4 regions of the Shewanella morhuae genome follow, and region 4 is predicted to be linked to each of the others. Evidence: predicted binding sites of a transcription regulator. Region 4 holds the regulator's gene; each other region holds the start of a gene.

Region 1 (3,329 bases), 1.1 Mb from region 4:
TTTCATCTAAATTTAAATGTAATGCTGAACCCCCATCTAAGTAGCGGGTCATTTTTTCACCGTGCATAATAAATTTATCAAGATAATTAATGTTAGTGTCTTCTACCGGATAAAAGTAACTGTTATAGCAATTTCGATTAACAAAGTAGCCTGCTTTTCTATCCCAAGCCGCATTCTTTATACCTAAGTTTTCTGCTGGAACAAACTCAGTATTAAATTTGTAGCCAAATTTTTGAGTAGCTTCTCGGTTAGCCTTATAAATAATCTGTAATTGTTGGTCGACAAAGGTTTGGTAATCATTATTAGTGTCAGCTATTAAGCCTATAGATTCAGCAGCTTCTACCATGCCATTAATACCAATCGTCATAAATTGTTTATCCAGAGAGATAAACCCTGCGGTATAGACTGGCAGCATACCATTGGCCAATTGTTCTTCCATTAGTTTACGATAGGCAATTTGATATTGATGAACCTTCCCAACTTCGATTTTAAGATCGCGTTTATCTTGGATTAAACGATTCATATTAATAGTGATAACATTAATTGAACCTGTGGCGACGCCGCCAGCACCTAAGCTGTAGGAGAAGGTGTGATCGCTTATTTCATTCCGTAAACGACAGCATGAGGCTAAAGAGTCAGCATTTTTGGATTGATAAATAAAAAATGCACCGCCTTCGCTCATATTTTTGGCACAAACATGGGCAAACTCCGTATCTTTAACTTTATCATTAGCGGTTAACATCGCGGCGGTGATCACTGGAAAGGTTAAAATGGCTTTATTCCGTTCTTGATTAAACCAATCTAAGAAAAAAACTTGTAACTGTTTTAAAGAGTGCCAATCTGGCGGGGTAAAGTCAGGAAATACAAATTGCCCAAACATGGCCTCAAAATAATATTGATCATAAAGAGAGATATTCCAAAATACACTTTGGTATCCTCTTGCTGCTGCAGGTTGATTTAACGCATACACAACGTGTTGTAGGTGGTTCTCTATTGCGTGTTTATGCTCGGTGAGATAATCATCTCCAAAGTCTTTACGGGCAAAGTAATCGAAATACATTAAAAATTCGACAGTCGCAATTGCGCCAGCAAATTGCGCGCTGATAGCAAATACTAAATTAACAAAGCTGCCACAAAAAGACTCTAAGTGTTTTGGCGCTTGTGATTCGCCGCCTAATTGAGTTAATCCGCTGAGTAAAAATGGATACATTGAAATAGAAGCGCAATAGGGTTTTAAACTGGTTTCATCATGAACATAAATTTCATGTTCTGTTATTTGTCTCTCGTATTCTTTCGCTAAATCTACACCATATAATTCAGTTATTTTTTGTTTTACTAATTCACGATTAATATCAATGAAATAATCTTTCATTAACTCGGTTTCTAAGGTGGCAATGTTCTTATGAGTCACATTTGCATTCGCATCTAAATGCGAAGCATCAGCGGCATTATTGGATTGTTGGTATTGCTTAATAAAAGCTAATTTTTTTTGTAATTGCTGTGGGTTAAGAGATGGCATGGTGATGTTCCCTAAATTTAAAGTTGAGTAGATTTCCCGTTGCGAGTTCAATAAAGCGTTGATTGGTTTTTTCCTTTTCTAATCCTCCTTGATTTGGTCGCCAAGCCCCCGTTTTGAGGTAATCCAACTGTGCAATTAGATGCTGTGATACCTTGGTTTTTCCAGTGTAGAGACAGGTTTTAAGACCGTGTTTTTTTGCCAGTGATAACTTGTCGAGTAATGCAGCGGGGTTCCATTCGCCACCAAAAAATAAAACACAACTCACCAGTCCCTGATAACGTGTTAAATAATGTTGAAAATTATCATTATTTAACTGAATACCCGTTTCTGGATCCCAAGTATCTTGGCTATGACATCCTTGGCAACGTAGTGGGCAACCTGTGATGGTAAATGCTAACGAGACCTCATCAGGAACCTCTTGAAAACAGATCTGTGGTGCAAAGCTATTAAATACCATAATTACCATATCTTGTGTTTATTATATTATTGCGCACTATATGTTGTGTTTTATGATATCGAGATAGACAAATAATAGTTTGATCAAGATCAAACTATTGAGGATTAATGCGATGAGGTTAATCTTGGGGGAGTGAAGCAGATAACACGGGTGAATGGCTGTAAATAAGTGCTTGTTTAAGCTGTATTAAACTTAGCTTATTTACAGTAGGTTCCAGATCTTAAATAAAACAGCGGCAGTGTAAATAATAGTTAGACTAATTAAGTTTACATTGAGGAATATGAATAATTTTTTGATGGATATGTTGTAACAAACGGTAACTATCAGCCAGATCGCAATCAATTTGCTGTTGTTTTTTATAGCCCAATTGGGTGAGCTCTATGTGCCAGGTGGGTACAATTTGCTGTAGCGCTAAACTATTTTTAACGCAATTGAGCTTACAACCATCAAGTGCCAATATGGGGCGTCCAGATTTCGCCAGTCTGACAATCGATTTTATATTCCCTCCAACGCCCGCGATACATGACATTTGCATCACGCCTGAACGATCAAGGGTCAGGGCCACATCATTAGCTAATTGTGCGACATTTGAGCAGCCAGAGCAGGCATAAACCAAGGGTTTATTCGTCGATAATTTTGTCATGTTGGCACCTTTGTAAAAAAGTGAATGTAGATGATAGGCACCCTAAATCGGCATGCCTACCATTGTTTAGCTAACAGTTAGCAAGGGATTTCTGCGTTACGCCTAGCGTAGAACCACCAAGTGATAACCACACAACTGGCGTAAAACAGGATAAACCCATAGAGCGCGGTATCTACCGCTCCAGTTAAGCTCATTGCGGTACCATAGGATTTGGGAATAAAAAATCCGCCATAGGCAGCAATGGCAGAAATAAAGCCTAAAACTGCTGCGGACTCTCGGTTTCCTTCGATTTCGGCTTGTTTTTCCATGCCTTTACCTAATGCTTTTTGCCTAAGGGTTAAAAACATCACTGGCACCATACGGAACGTTGAACCATTACCAATGCCTGTGGTGATAAAGAGCAAAACAAACATACCGAAGAAGCCGCCAAAATTACCCGCAGCACCGTCATGCGGTAAGAAGTACAGCACACCGATAACGCCCATCGCCATGAAGAAAAAGTTCCATAGTGTCACTTGAGCGCCGCCAAATTTATCGGCTAATTTACCGCCGATAGGCCTGGCTAATGCACCTGCAAGTGGACCGATAAAGGCAAACTTAACGGGATCGACATCTGGGAATAACATACCCGATAGCAGCGGGAAACCTGCAGCAAAACCAATAAAACTGCCAAAAGTTCCTAAATAAAGCCAGCACATTAGCCAAGTATG
Region 2 (3,329 bases), 930 kb from region 4:
GTGTCAAAGTCAGGCACTACTTGTTTCAGCTGGCCATCTTTACTCGACTTTACACTGATAAGACCGCGTGGTGGCTCAATACCATTAGTCGCATTAGAAATTTGCGATGAGGTTTCTGATGGCATTAATGCCGATAGCGTTGAGTTACGCAGGCCATATTGCTTAATATCGCTACGCAGTGATTCCCAGTCTAAGTGCAATGGTTCGGCACAAATTTTATCTAGGTCACGTTTGTAGGTATCGATAGGTAAAATACCTTGAGAGTAAGTGGTCTCGTGGAATAACGGACATGCACCTTGCTCTTTAGCTAAGTTCATTGAGGCTTTCAGTAAATAGAACTGAATCGCTTCAAAGGTTCTGTGGGTGAGCGCATTGGCGCTACCATCAGAGTACTTCAGGCCATTTTTCGCTAAGTAGTTCGCAAAGTTAATCACGCCTATGCCTAAAGTACGGCGATTCATCGAGGCACGTTGTGCCGCCTTGATGGGGTAGTCTTGGTAATCTAATAAGTTATCTAGCGCTCGCACGGCCAGATCGGCTAATGGCTCAATATCAGATAATTCTTTGATAGAACCTAAATTTAGCGCCGACAAGGTACAAAGTGCGATCTCACCCTCAGGATCATCAATGTTGTTCAATGGTTTTGTCGGCAGGGCGATTTCAAGACACAGGTTAGATTGTCTGATCGGCGCGACTTTTGAATCGAACGGGCTGTGAGTATTACAGTGATCTACGTTCTGTATGTAGATACGGCCAGTAGAAGCACGCTCTTGCATCATTAGTGAAAATAGCTCAACGGCTTTGATAGCTTTTTTACGAATGCTGCTGTCTTGCTCATATTGCAGATATAAACGCTCAAATTCGTTTTGATCTTCAAAGAAAGCATCATACAGGCCAGGTACATCCGATGGACTGAATAGGCTGATATTTTCGCCTTTGATCAAACGTTGATACATCAGTTTATTCAGCTGTACGCCGTAGTCTAAATGACGGATACGGTTATCTTCTACGCCGCGGTTATTTTTCAATACCAGCAGTGATTCGACTTCTAAGTGCCAAATTGGGTAGAACAAGGTCGCAGCACCACCACGCACACCGCCTTGAGAACAAGACTTCACCGCGGTTTGGAAATACTTATAGAAAGGTAAACAACCTGTGTGGAAGGCTTCGCCACCACGGATTGGGCTACCTAAGGCGCGAATACGACCGGCATTAATACCTATGCCCGCACGTTGGCTGACGTATTTCACAATCGACGAAGCTGTTGCGTTGATTGAATCTAAGCTGTCACCACATTCGATAAGTACGCAAGAACTGAACTGACGCGTTGGTGTGCGTACACCCGCCATGATAGGCGTTGGTAGCGAAATTTTAAACGTCGACACAGCATCATAAAAATCTTTAACGTATTTCAGGCGCGTTTCTTTTGGGTAACGGGCAAATAAACACGCTGCCACCAAAATGTATAGAAATTGGGCGCTCTCGTAGATGTCGTGCGTGACACGGTTTTGAACTAAATACTTACCTTCAAGCTGTTTTACTGCAGCATAAGAGAAGTCCATATCGCGCCAATGGTCGATATAGGTATCCATTACATCCAGCTCTTCGCGGGTGTAATCTTGTAAAATATGTTGATCGTATTTACCTAGTTCAACCAGCTTAGTCACATGAGCATACAATGCTGGCGGTTCGAACTGACCAAAGGCCTTCTTACGCAAATGAAACACCGCTAAACGGGCGGCAAGGAACTGATAGTCAGGTGCCTCTGGTGAAATTAAATCCGCCGCTGCTTTGATGATCGTTTCGTGGATAGCTTCAGTAGGGATGCCATCAAAAAACTGTAGGTGTGAGCGAAGTTCAACTTCAGAAACAGAAACGTTTTTTAATCCCTTGGCTGCCCAAGTAATTACGCGGTGAATTTTGTCGAGATCGATGTTTTCACGATCGCCACAACGTTTTGTGACTGTCATAGTGCTTTTCATTTGAAGATAGGCCTTGGTTCTTATATCTGTTTAGGTGAGCAAGTTCACCGAACGTATCCTTGTAAAACAATCAATAACCGTCCCTTAAATATCGTTGACTGAGTAAAAATAAGTCAATTAAGCGGCGAACTTCATAGTGTGTCTGATTGCTACCTATACACAAGATATGGTGTTTTAAATTATCTGGGATACAAGATAGTGAGGTTTGCCCCTATTTGCAAGCCTGAATTCAGGGGGTATCTTGTGGATATCTTGGGGGTAAGTCGATGCGTTAGTAGTGACTAACCTTGTAGGTCAATTTCAGGGTAGCATACACAGTTGCTGAATATCTTTTAAGCGATCTCTTGCTGAGATCGCGATCGCTACAATAAGCAGCGATCGCTGTTTTTGGCTTAGCATTTTTTGAGCGACGTTACTGTTCGTTTCTAGTTCACCGCAAATGGTACAAATTATAATAGATGGTAAGCACCGTTTTTAGGCTAAATTAGCGCAATGACTCAGTATAATGTTAATGCTTGCGTTAACAGGCTAGCCGCTCAATTAATGTTTGGTGTAGCTGTTCAGGGCTTACAAAATAGGCGTGAGCTGGCCACTGTAACGGCTTATCGTTCTCCCCTAAATAACCCCATAGTGCCACGCCGCCTAACATGCCTGCAGCTTTGGCTGCCAGCAAATCGCGCTCAGCATCCCCAAGGTACAAAATTTGCGATGGGACGCAGCCAAGTTGCTGTGCGCCTAACAACATTGGCGCTGTATGGGGTTTGGGATGCTTTGTCGAATCGCCGCTAATGATCACGGGCATACGCAGGTGTAAATTTAGTTTTCGTAATAATGGACGGGTAAAGCGAGCAGGCTTATTGGTGATCACCCCAAACGGTATTTGTGTTAATTCGAGCCAATCGAGTAATGCTGCAATGCCTGTGAATAGCGCACAGTGATCGCCATTAATGCGCTGATAATGGGCGAGCAACCCTTGCTGAACTTGAGTGCGAAGATCATCCGCTGCATTGGGTATTGCCGCATCGACTAGGGCAAAACTGCCGTGGGATGCTGCGTAGCGCATGGCCGCTAACGGCTGCGCGGCGATGCCGACGTCCTGAAGACTTAAATTGAGGGCTTGTACTAGATCCGGCGCGGTATCGGCTAAAGTGCCGTCGAGATCGAACAGTACGCCTTTAATCTGCGTCAAGCTCATACTAATCAACCTTACGCGTCGCTATCATGTAATTCACATCAACCTTAGGCGTGTATTTAAAAATGCCCGTCAATGGGTTGTAGCTAACACCTAACGCATCGATACAGATAAGGTCGGTGTTATCTACCAGCTCAATCAGCTCGGAAGGCTTA
Region 3 (3,329 bases), 1.4 Mb from region 4:
TACGTTTAACTTCTTCTTGTTTACCATGATTAAATGGCCGAGCATCAGGGCTGCCCAAGTAACCGCAAACCCGGCGCGTTACCGACACACGGCTAGGTTCGTGATTACCGCATTTAGGACACGTAAAGCCTTTACTGGTGCAGCTAAATTCGCCGGTAAAACCGCAGTCATAGCATTCATCAATTGGGGTGTTAGTGCCATAATAAGGCACACGGCTGTAACTATAATCCCAGACGTTTTCTAACGCTTCAAGGTTATGCTGCATGTTGGGATACTCGCCATAGCAAATAAATCCACCGCTGGTTATCGCAGGATATGGCTGCTCAAAATCAATTTTATCGTATGGATTGACGTGCTTTTCAACATCAAGATGGAAACTATTGGTGTAATAGCCTTTATCCGTCACTCCAGCAACGAGACCAAATTGTTTGGCATCTAGTTTACAAAAGCGACTGCAAAGATTCTCACTTGGCGTGCTATATAAACTAAAGCCATAACCCGTCTCAACTCTCCAAGCATCAGTAGCGGCTTTTAGATAAGCAACAATGGCAACGGCCTTTTCCCTTAATAGTGCATTATCAAATACATGGGTTTGGGTGCCATAAAGTGCATTAATGGTTTCATGTAAACCAATGTAACCGAGTGAAATTGACGCACGACCATTTTTAAAGATTTGCGACACATCATCATCTGCTCGTAAACGTACGCCACAGGCACCTTCCATATACAAAATAGGTGCAACACGGGCTTTTACGCCGTTTAGTCGCTCAATGCGAGTATCCAGAGCTTTACGAGCTAAAACTAATCGATTATCCAAAATACGGTAAAACTCGGCTTCGTTGCCCTGTGCTTCTAAGGCAATCCGCGGCAGATTTAAACTGACCACCCCAAGATTATTACGCCCTTCATGCACGAGTTCGCCATTTTCTTCATAGGTGCCTAAAAAGCTTCGACAACCCATTGGAGTTTTAAACGAACCAGTGACTTTTTCAACTTGTTCATAATTAAGAATATCGGGATACATACGCATAGTTGCGCATTTGAGCGCCATTTGTTTGACATCATAATTGCAATCGCCAGCCTTGTGATTGATGCCATCACGAATAGCAAATACGAGCTTAGGAAATACTGCTGTTTTACGGTTTTTGCCTAAACCTGCCATGCGCACTTTGAGCATAGATTGCTGAATTAAGCGTGATTCCCACGAAGTACCTAAACCAAAGCCAAAGGTTACAAATGGTGTTTGTCCATTGGCGGTATGCAAGGTATTTACTTCGTATTCGAGTGATTGAAACGCATCGTGACACTCTTTTTCAGTTTGCGCAGTGGCAAAAGCTTTGGCGTCGGTGATCTTCCAATTTAATGCGGTTTGATAGTGCTTGTCATAACTCTTGGCGACAAATGGCGCTAACACTTCGTCGATACGGTTAATGGTCGTGCCACCATAGATATGGCTCGCCACTTGGGCAATGATTTGCGCGGTGACCGCCGTTGCTGTAGAAATCGATTTTGGCGTTTCAATCTCAGCATTGCCCATTTTAAAGCCGTGAGTCAACATGCCTGCCAAATCAATTAGCATGCAGTTAAACATAGGGAAAAACGGCGAATAATCTAAGTCGTGGTAGTGGATCTCACCCGCTTCATGGGCAGCAACCACATCCTTTGGCAAAATATGACTTTTGGCATAATGTTTTGCCACTATGCCCGCGAGTAAATCCCGCTGAGTCGGGATCACTTTGGAATCTTTATTGGCATTCTCATTAAGCAATGCCGCATTACTCTGCTCAACTAAACCACGGATCTCAAGGTTGAGTTTACTGGTCGCATCACGACATATATCTCTATCGTGACGGTATTCGATGTACACCCGTGCCAGCGACTTGTACGGGCCTTCCATCAGTAAGTTTTCAACGACATCCTGCAGATAATGGATATCCACTTCGGTTAATGTCGCCACTTGCAGCCTCACACTGGCAGCAACTGTTGCAGCATAATCAGTATCTTCAATACCTGCCGAGTTTGCAGCGGCTATAACCGCATCTCTTATTCTTGTTTCATCAAAAAGTGTGCGGCAACCATCCCGCTTAATCACGACTGGCATTAGTGAGTCCTTCTCCATTTAGACCGAATCAAACACCACATGTAGTAACCAATGATTCAGCAAACACAATATGTAGCGTATTAGGCGGCATCGACATTAAAGTTTCTATGATCCAGATCATGGTTTTCAAGATAGGAGAAAAGAACAAAGCAGAAGTGTTGTAATAGCCGATGATCCACACTTAGAGCCTTGACCTTCGTCATAAAGCAAGATAGATGGAGGATAAAATAGGTAGGTAGAAAATAAATAGATGGGAGATAAAATAGGTGTGATTTTATAACAATTAGCACAAAGCCATTTTCAATAAATAAAAAATGGCTTTGATATTAACAAAATATACGTCGGCATATTAACGTTTAGCAAGTGCCAGATAACTGCTTAACTGACCCGATGCAGACTGATGCGCCCCCATCGATGAGGCCAATTGCATCATTGATTTAAGCCCCTGCCATTGCTGTTTTTGTGTATCGGTTAACGCTGGTTCTGAATTCAAATAATCAGTTAACTGTCCGAGTGTCTTAGTGGCTTTTTGCGCCAATACTGGCGAATGCGCATCATCCATATTATTTAAAACACTTTTAGCATCTATCAAGGTATTAACCAGCGGATTATTTGGCGAGTTTTTAGCGAGTGATTTAAGTTCATCATCGACAAAATCTTGTAGCGACTGCTTGCTTGGCTCTGTCGTACTGGGAACTGTTATACCATTTTTGGATAAACGTTCGAGTTGCATGTCCGATAAAATCCCGTCTTTTTGTAAACGTGACACTAACGCAGGGATCTTCGCGACACCAAATTGGCCATCGGCAAAGAAATCCTTCGCCATCGACTGAATTTTCTGTGCTCGCTGCGCCCTAGGTGACAGTGCGATTTCATCCGCTTTTGTCGCGTCTGTTTTAGTCGTATCTGGCTGAGGTTTGGTTGACGTAATAGTGCTATCTGTTTTAGCCGTATTGGTTTTTTGGCTATTGGCACCATAAGCATCGGCGACACTGGTACTACTACGAGTAAGATTGAAGCTATTTGCAATAGAATTCATTGTCAATAATTCGGCGTCTAAGACTAATTGGTAGTTTTAAAGCAAAAATTAAGCCAATCAAGTATGAATCTATGCCTAGCTAGAATTAAGGCCTTCACACAGCTATCCCTGCACATCACTATCCCATCACAGGATATTAGGTAGACTTATGCCTAGGACTGTAAGTCCTCAATCAGAGCAAGACATTGG
Region 4 (3,329 bases):
CCCGTTAGGCTTACAGTTTCGGCTGAGACATCAGCCACATAACCGTCAGCTAATTGCTGCACCACTGTTAGGCACACGCCATTAGTAGCAATACTGTCGCCTAAGCGTACATCGTTTAAATCCAATTTGCCGCTCGCCACGGTAAGACGAATATCATCGCCTTTACGCTCCAGTTTGCGCAGGGTGCCCACGGCTTCAATAATCCCAGTAAACATGGTTAACTCACTTAGTTAGATAAAGAGGGATCTGGCATAAGGCTCAAGGTCAAACGGGTATCTGGCCCTAGTTTACGCTCATCGACCACGGTTAATGCCGGAATTTGCGCCATGGTTTGATAATCGGGCAATTGTAATAAATTACACCCTTGCCCACCGAGGATTTTCATCGCTTGGTATAGCACTAACTCATCGACCAGCCCCTGCGCTAAAAACGCGCCCGCTAAGGTTGCGCCCGCTTCCACCAGCACTTGATTACAACTTTGGCCTAAATAGCGTAATAGATCAGGTAATGACACGCGACCTGCCATTGCGGGTAACACAAGGCAACTCACATGGGAGGGCAATTGTGTTTGAAACGCTGCGGGATATGCCACGGTCGACACCAACAATATTGGCGATGCGATAGACAAAAAAGCGGCTGTTGACGGCAAACGGGCACGACTGTCGAGTATCACTCTTAATGGCTGTAGTAATTGCGCCTCAGTTACCCTGTCTTTTAAACTGCCCAGCTCTTGATAACGCACATTGAGCGAAGGGTCGTCCGCCAGTATGGTTTCAATCCCCGTTACCAGTGCGCAAGCACGTAAGCGTAAGCGCTGCACGTCGCGGCGTGATTCAGGGCCAGTGATCCATTTAGATACACCGTTAGACAGTGCTGTTTTACCATCAAGACTTGCCGCTAATTTGACTGTAACTCTTGGCAGTCCTAATTCCATACGTTTCATAAAGCCCGCATTTAAGGCATAAGCTTCATGGCGATGTAAGCCGACATCAACCTCGATGCCAGCGTCGCGTAGCATTTGAATACCGCGCCCACCGACTTGTGGATTAGCATCTTCCACCGCTACCACCACACGCTTAACGCCAATATTGATCAGCGCTAAGGCGCAGGGCGGCGTGCGGCCATAATGGCTACAGGGCTCTAAAGTCACATAAGCCGTTGCGCCGCGAGCTTCTTCACCCGCCATACGCAGCGCATGGACTTCAGCGTGGGGCTCTCCCGCCTTTTGATGATAACCTTCGCCGACAATGTGGTTATCTTTAACAATAACGCAGCCAACACTAGGATTAGGCCTTGTGGTGTAAAAGCCTTTACGCGCCAATTGAATCGCGCGGCTCATCATTTGAATATCCAGCACCGACCAACTTATGTTCAAGCTCATGTTTAACCCTATTGTTAAAGGTTTCGTCTTTCACCTTGCTAATAAAATCAGTCTGTTAAAGCTATTTAATAAAAGCCATCTTTCAAATCTATGTGACCAAACGCCTAACCTAAAGGCTGCAAAGCTGAATAACTACTTTTGCAGTTTGGCTATCGCTTCGCCAAATTCGGATACATCTTCAAAGGCGCGATACACAGAAGCAAAGCGTATATATGCTACTTTATCGAGCGTCATTAATTGCTCCATCATCAAGTTACCAACCATTTCTGACGGCACTTCTCGCTCACCTGTCGCGCGCAGGGTCGATTTGATTTTACTGAGCGCTTGTTCAATTTCATCCATAGACACGGGGCGTTTTTCAACGGCGCGCAGCATGCCACCTTGGAGTTTTTCTTCATCGAAGGGTTGGCGTGAACCATCGCGCTTAATCACCCGCGGCATCACTAACTCAGCGCCTTCAAAAGTGGTAAATCTCTCATGGCATTCGGTGCATTCTCGGCGACGGCGCACTTGATGGCCTTCTGCCACTAAACGGGAATCGATAACTTTAGTATCTGTCGCGCTGCAAAATGGACAATACATTGAACCTCCTGCCTGTAGATAAAGATAAAGCCGTAAATAGCCTTGTTTGCTAAGTCTCTGCCAAACTCAATTGATTTAGGCCTAAGATTTTACCAATAAAAATGGCCGCTAGATGCGGCCATGGGATTTTATCCTATTTATGGGCTGAGGTTAACTACCTGATGTAAGTACCTAGCGCTAAGTACCTAATGTTAAGTACCTGATGCTAAATATAAGTCTCAGTAGTCGATCTCAGCCTGTCATCTAATTAAGCGTAGATGACAAGCAAATTAGCCGTAAACAGGGAAACGTGCGCACAGTGCCAACACTTGGCCTTTCACACGCTCAATCACAGCAGGATTATGGGCATCATCGAGGATGTCACAAATCCAGCCCGTCAGTTCTTTTGATTCCGCTTCTTTAAAGCCGCGACGTGTAATCGCTGGCGTACCGATACGCACACCTGATGTAACAAAAGGTGAACGTGGATCGTTTGGCACTGAGTTTTTGTTCACCGTAATGTTAGCACTACCTAAAGCGGCATCAGCTTCTTTGCCGGTTAAGTCGCGACCAATCAGGTCAACTAGCATTAGGTGATTTTCAGTTCCGCCAGAGACGATTTTGTAACCGCGCTCAAGGAACACTTCAACCATCGCTTTAGCGTTATTAACCACTTGCTGCTGGTAAACTTTAAATTCTGGCTCTAGCGCTTCTTTGAACGCTACCGCTTTACCAGCGATAACGTGCATTAATGGGCCACCTTGACCACCAGGGAATACTGCAGAGTTCAACTTCTTGTATAAGTCTTCATCATCAGCTGCTGACAAAATCACGCCACCACGGGGACCGGCTAAGGTTTTGTGGGTCGTTGAGGTCACTACGTGTGCGTGCGGTACTGGGTTTGGATAAACACCCGCAGCAATAAGGCCTGCAACGTGTGCCATATCCACAAATAAATAAGCACCGATTTTGTCGGCGATTTCACGCATTCTTGCCCAATCAACGATACCAGAATAAGCAGAGAAACCGCCGATCATCATTTTAGGCTTATGTTCAATCGCAATACGTTCCATTTCGTCATAGTCAATTTGACCCGACTCATCGATACCGTAAGGAATAATATTGTACAGTTTGCCAGAAAAGTTAACTGGTGAACCGTGGGTCAAGTGACCACCATGGGCTAAGTTCATGCCCAGTACGGTATCGCCAGGTTTTAACAATGCCATGTAAACAGCGCTGTTTGCCTGAGAACCTGAATGAGGTTGTACGTTAGCGTAAGTTGCGCCAAAAAGCTCTTTTGCACGTTCAATCGCTAAGGTTTCAACCACGTCCACATACTCACAACCACCGTAGTAACGCTTGCCTGGATAGCCTTCAGCGTACTTGT

The links. Region 4 encodes NrdR, which represses ribonucleotide reductase genes. Its sites were predicted from a motif close to AAACACNANATNTNGTGTTT; they were not measured.
Region 1: a site for NrdR is predicted at 2,008-2,027, ahead of nrdG (anaerobic ribonucleoside-triphosphate reductase activating protein). Genes of this name have one in related genera too.
Region 2: a site for NrdR is predicted at 2,138-2,157, ahead of nrdA (class 1a ribonucleoside-diphosphate reductase subunit alpha). Genes of this name have one in related genera too.
Region 3: a site for NrdR is predicted at 2,163-2,182, ahead of nrdD (anaerobic ribonucleoside-triphosphate reductase). Genes of this name have one in related genera too.

What each region holds. Positions count from the first base shown of each region.
Region 1 is NZ_PYSG01000002.1:1,260,205-1,263,533, forward strand. It holds gene nrdD (anaerobic ribonucleoside-triphosphate reductase) at 1-1,519, opposite strand, end outside; gene nrdG (anaerobic ribonucleoside-triphosphate reductase activating protein) at 1,506-1,976, opposite strand; gene C9I43_RS06080 (putative zinc-binding protein) at 2,233-2,619, opposite strand; gene C9I43_RS06085 (nitrate/nitrite transporter) at 2,697-3,329, opposite strand, start outside.
Region 2 is NZ_PYSG01000002.1:1,431,878-1,435,206, forward strand. It holds gene nrdA (class 1a ribonucleoside-diphosphate reductase subunit alpha) at 1-1,982, opposite strand, end outside; gene C9I43_RS06795 (HAD family hydrolase) at 2,503-3,177, opposite strand; gene ubiG (bifunctional 2-polyprenyl-6-hydroxyphenol methylase/3-demethylubiquinol 3-O-methyltransferase UbiG) at 3,179-3,329, opposite strand, start outside.
Region 3 is NZ_PYSG01000002.1:998,256-1,001,584, reverse strand. It holds gene nrdD (anaerobic ribonucleoside-triphosphate reductase) at 1-2,101, opposite strand, end outside; gene C9I43_RS04870 (hypothetical protein) at 2,451-3,140, opposite strand; gene C9I43_RS04865 (MarR family winged helix-turn-helix transcriptional regulator) at 3,293-3,329, opposite strand, start outside.
Region 4 is NZ_PYSG01000002.1:2,364,647-2,367,975, forward strand. It holds gene C9I43_RS10900 (riboflavin synthase) at 1-215, opposite strand, end outside; gene ribD (bifunctional diaminohydroxyphosphoribosylaminopyrimidine deaminase/5-amino-6-(5-phosphoribosylamino)uracil reductase RibD) at 227-1,381, opposite strand; gene nrdR (transcriptional regulator NrdR) at 1,514-1,963, opposite strand; gene glyA (serine hydroxymethyltransferase) at 2,233-3,329, opposite strand, start outside.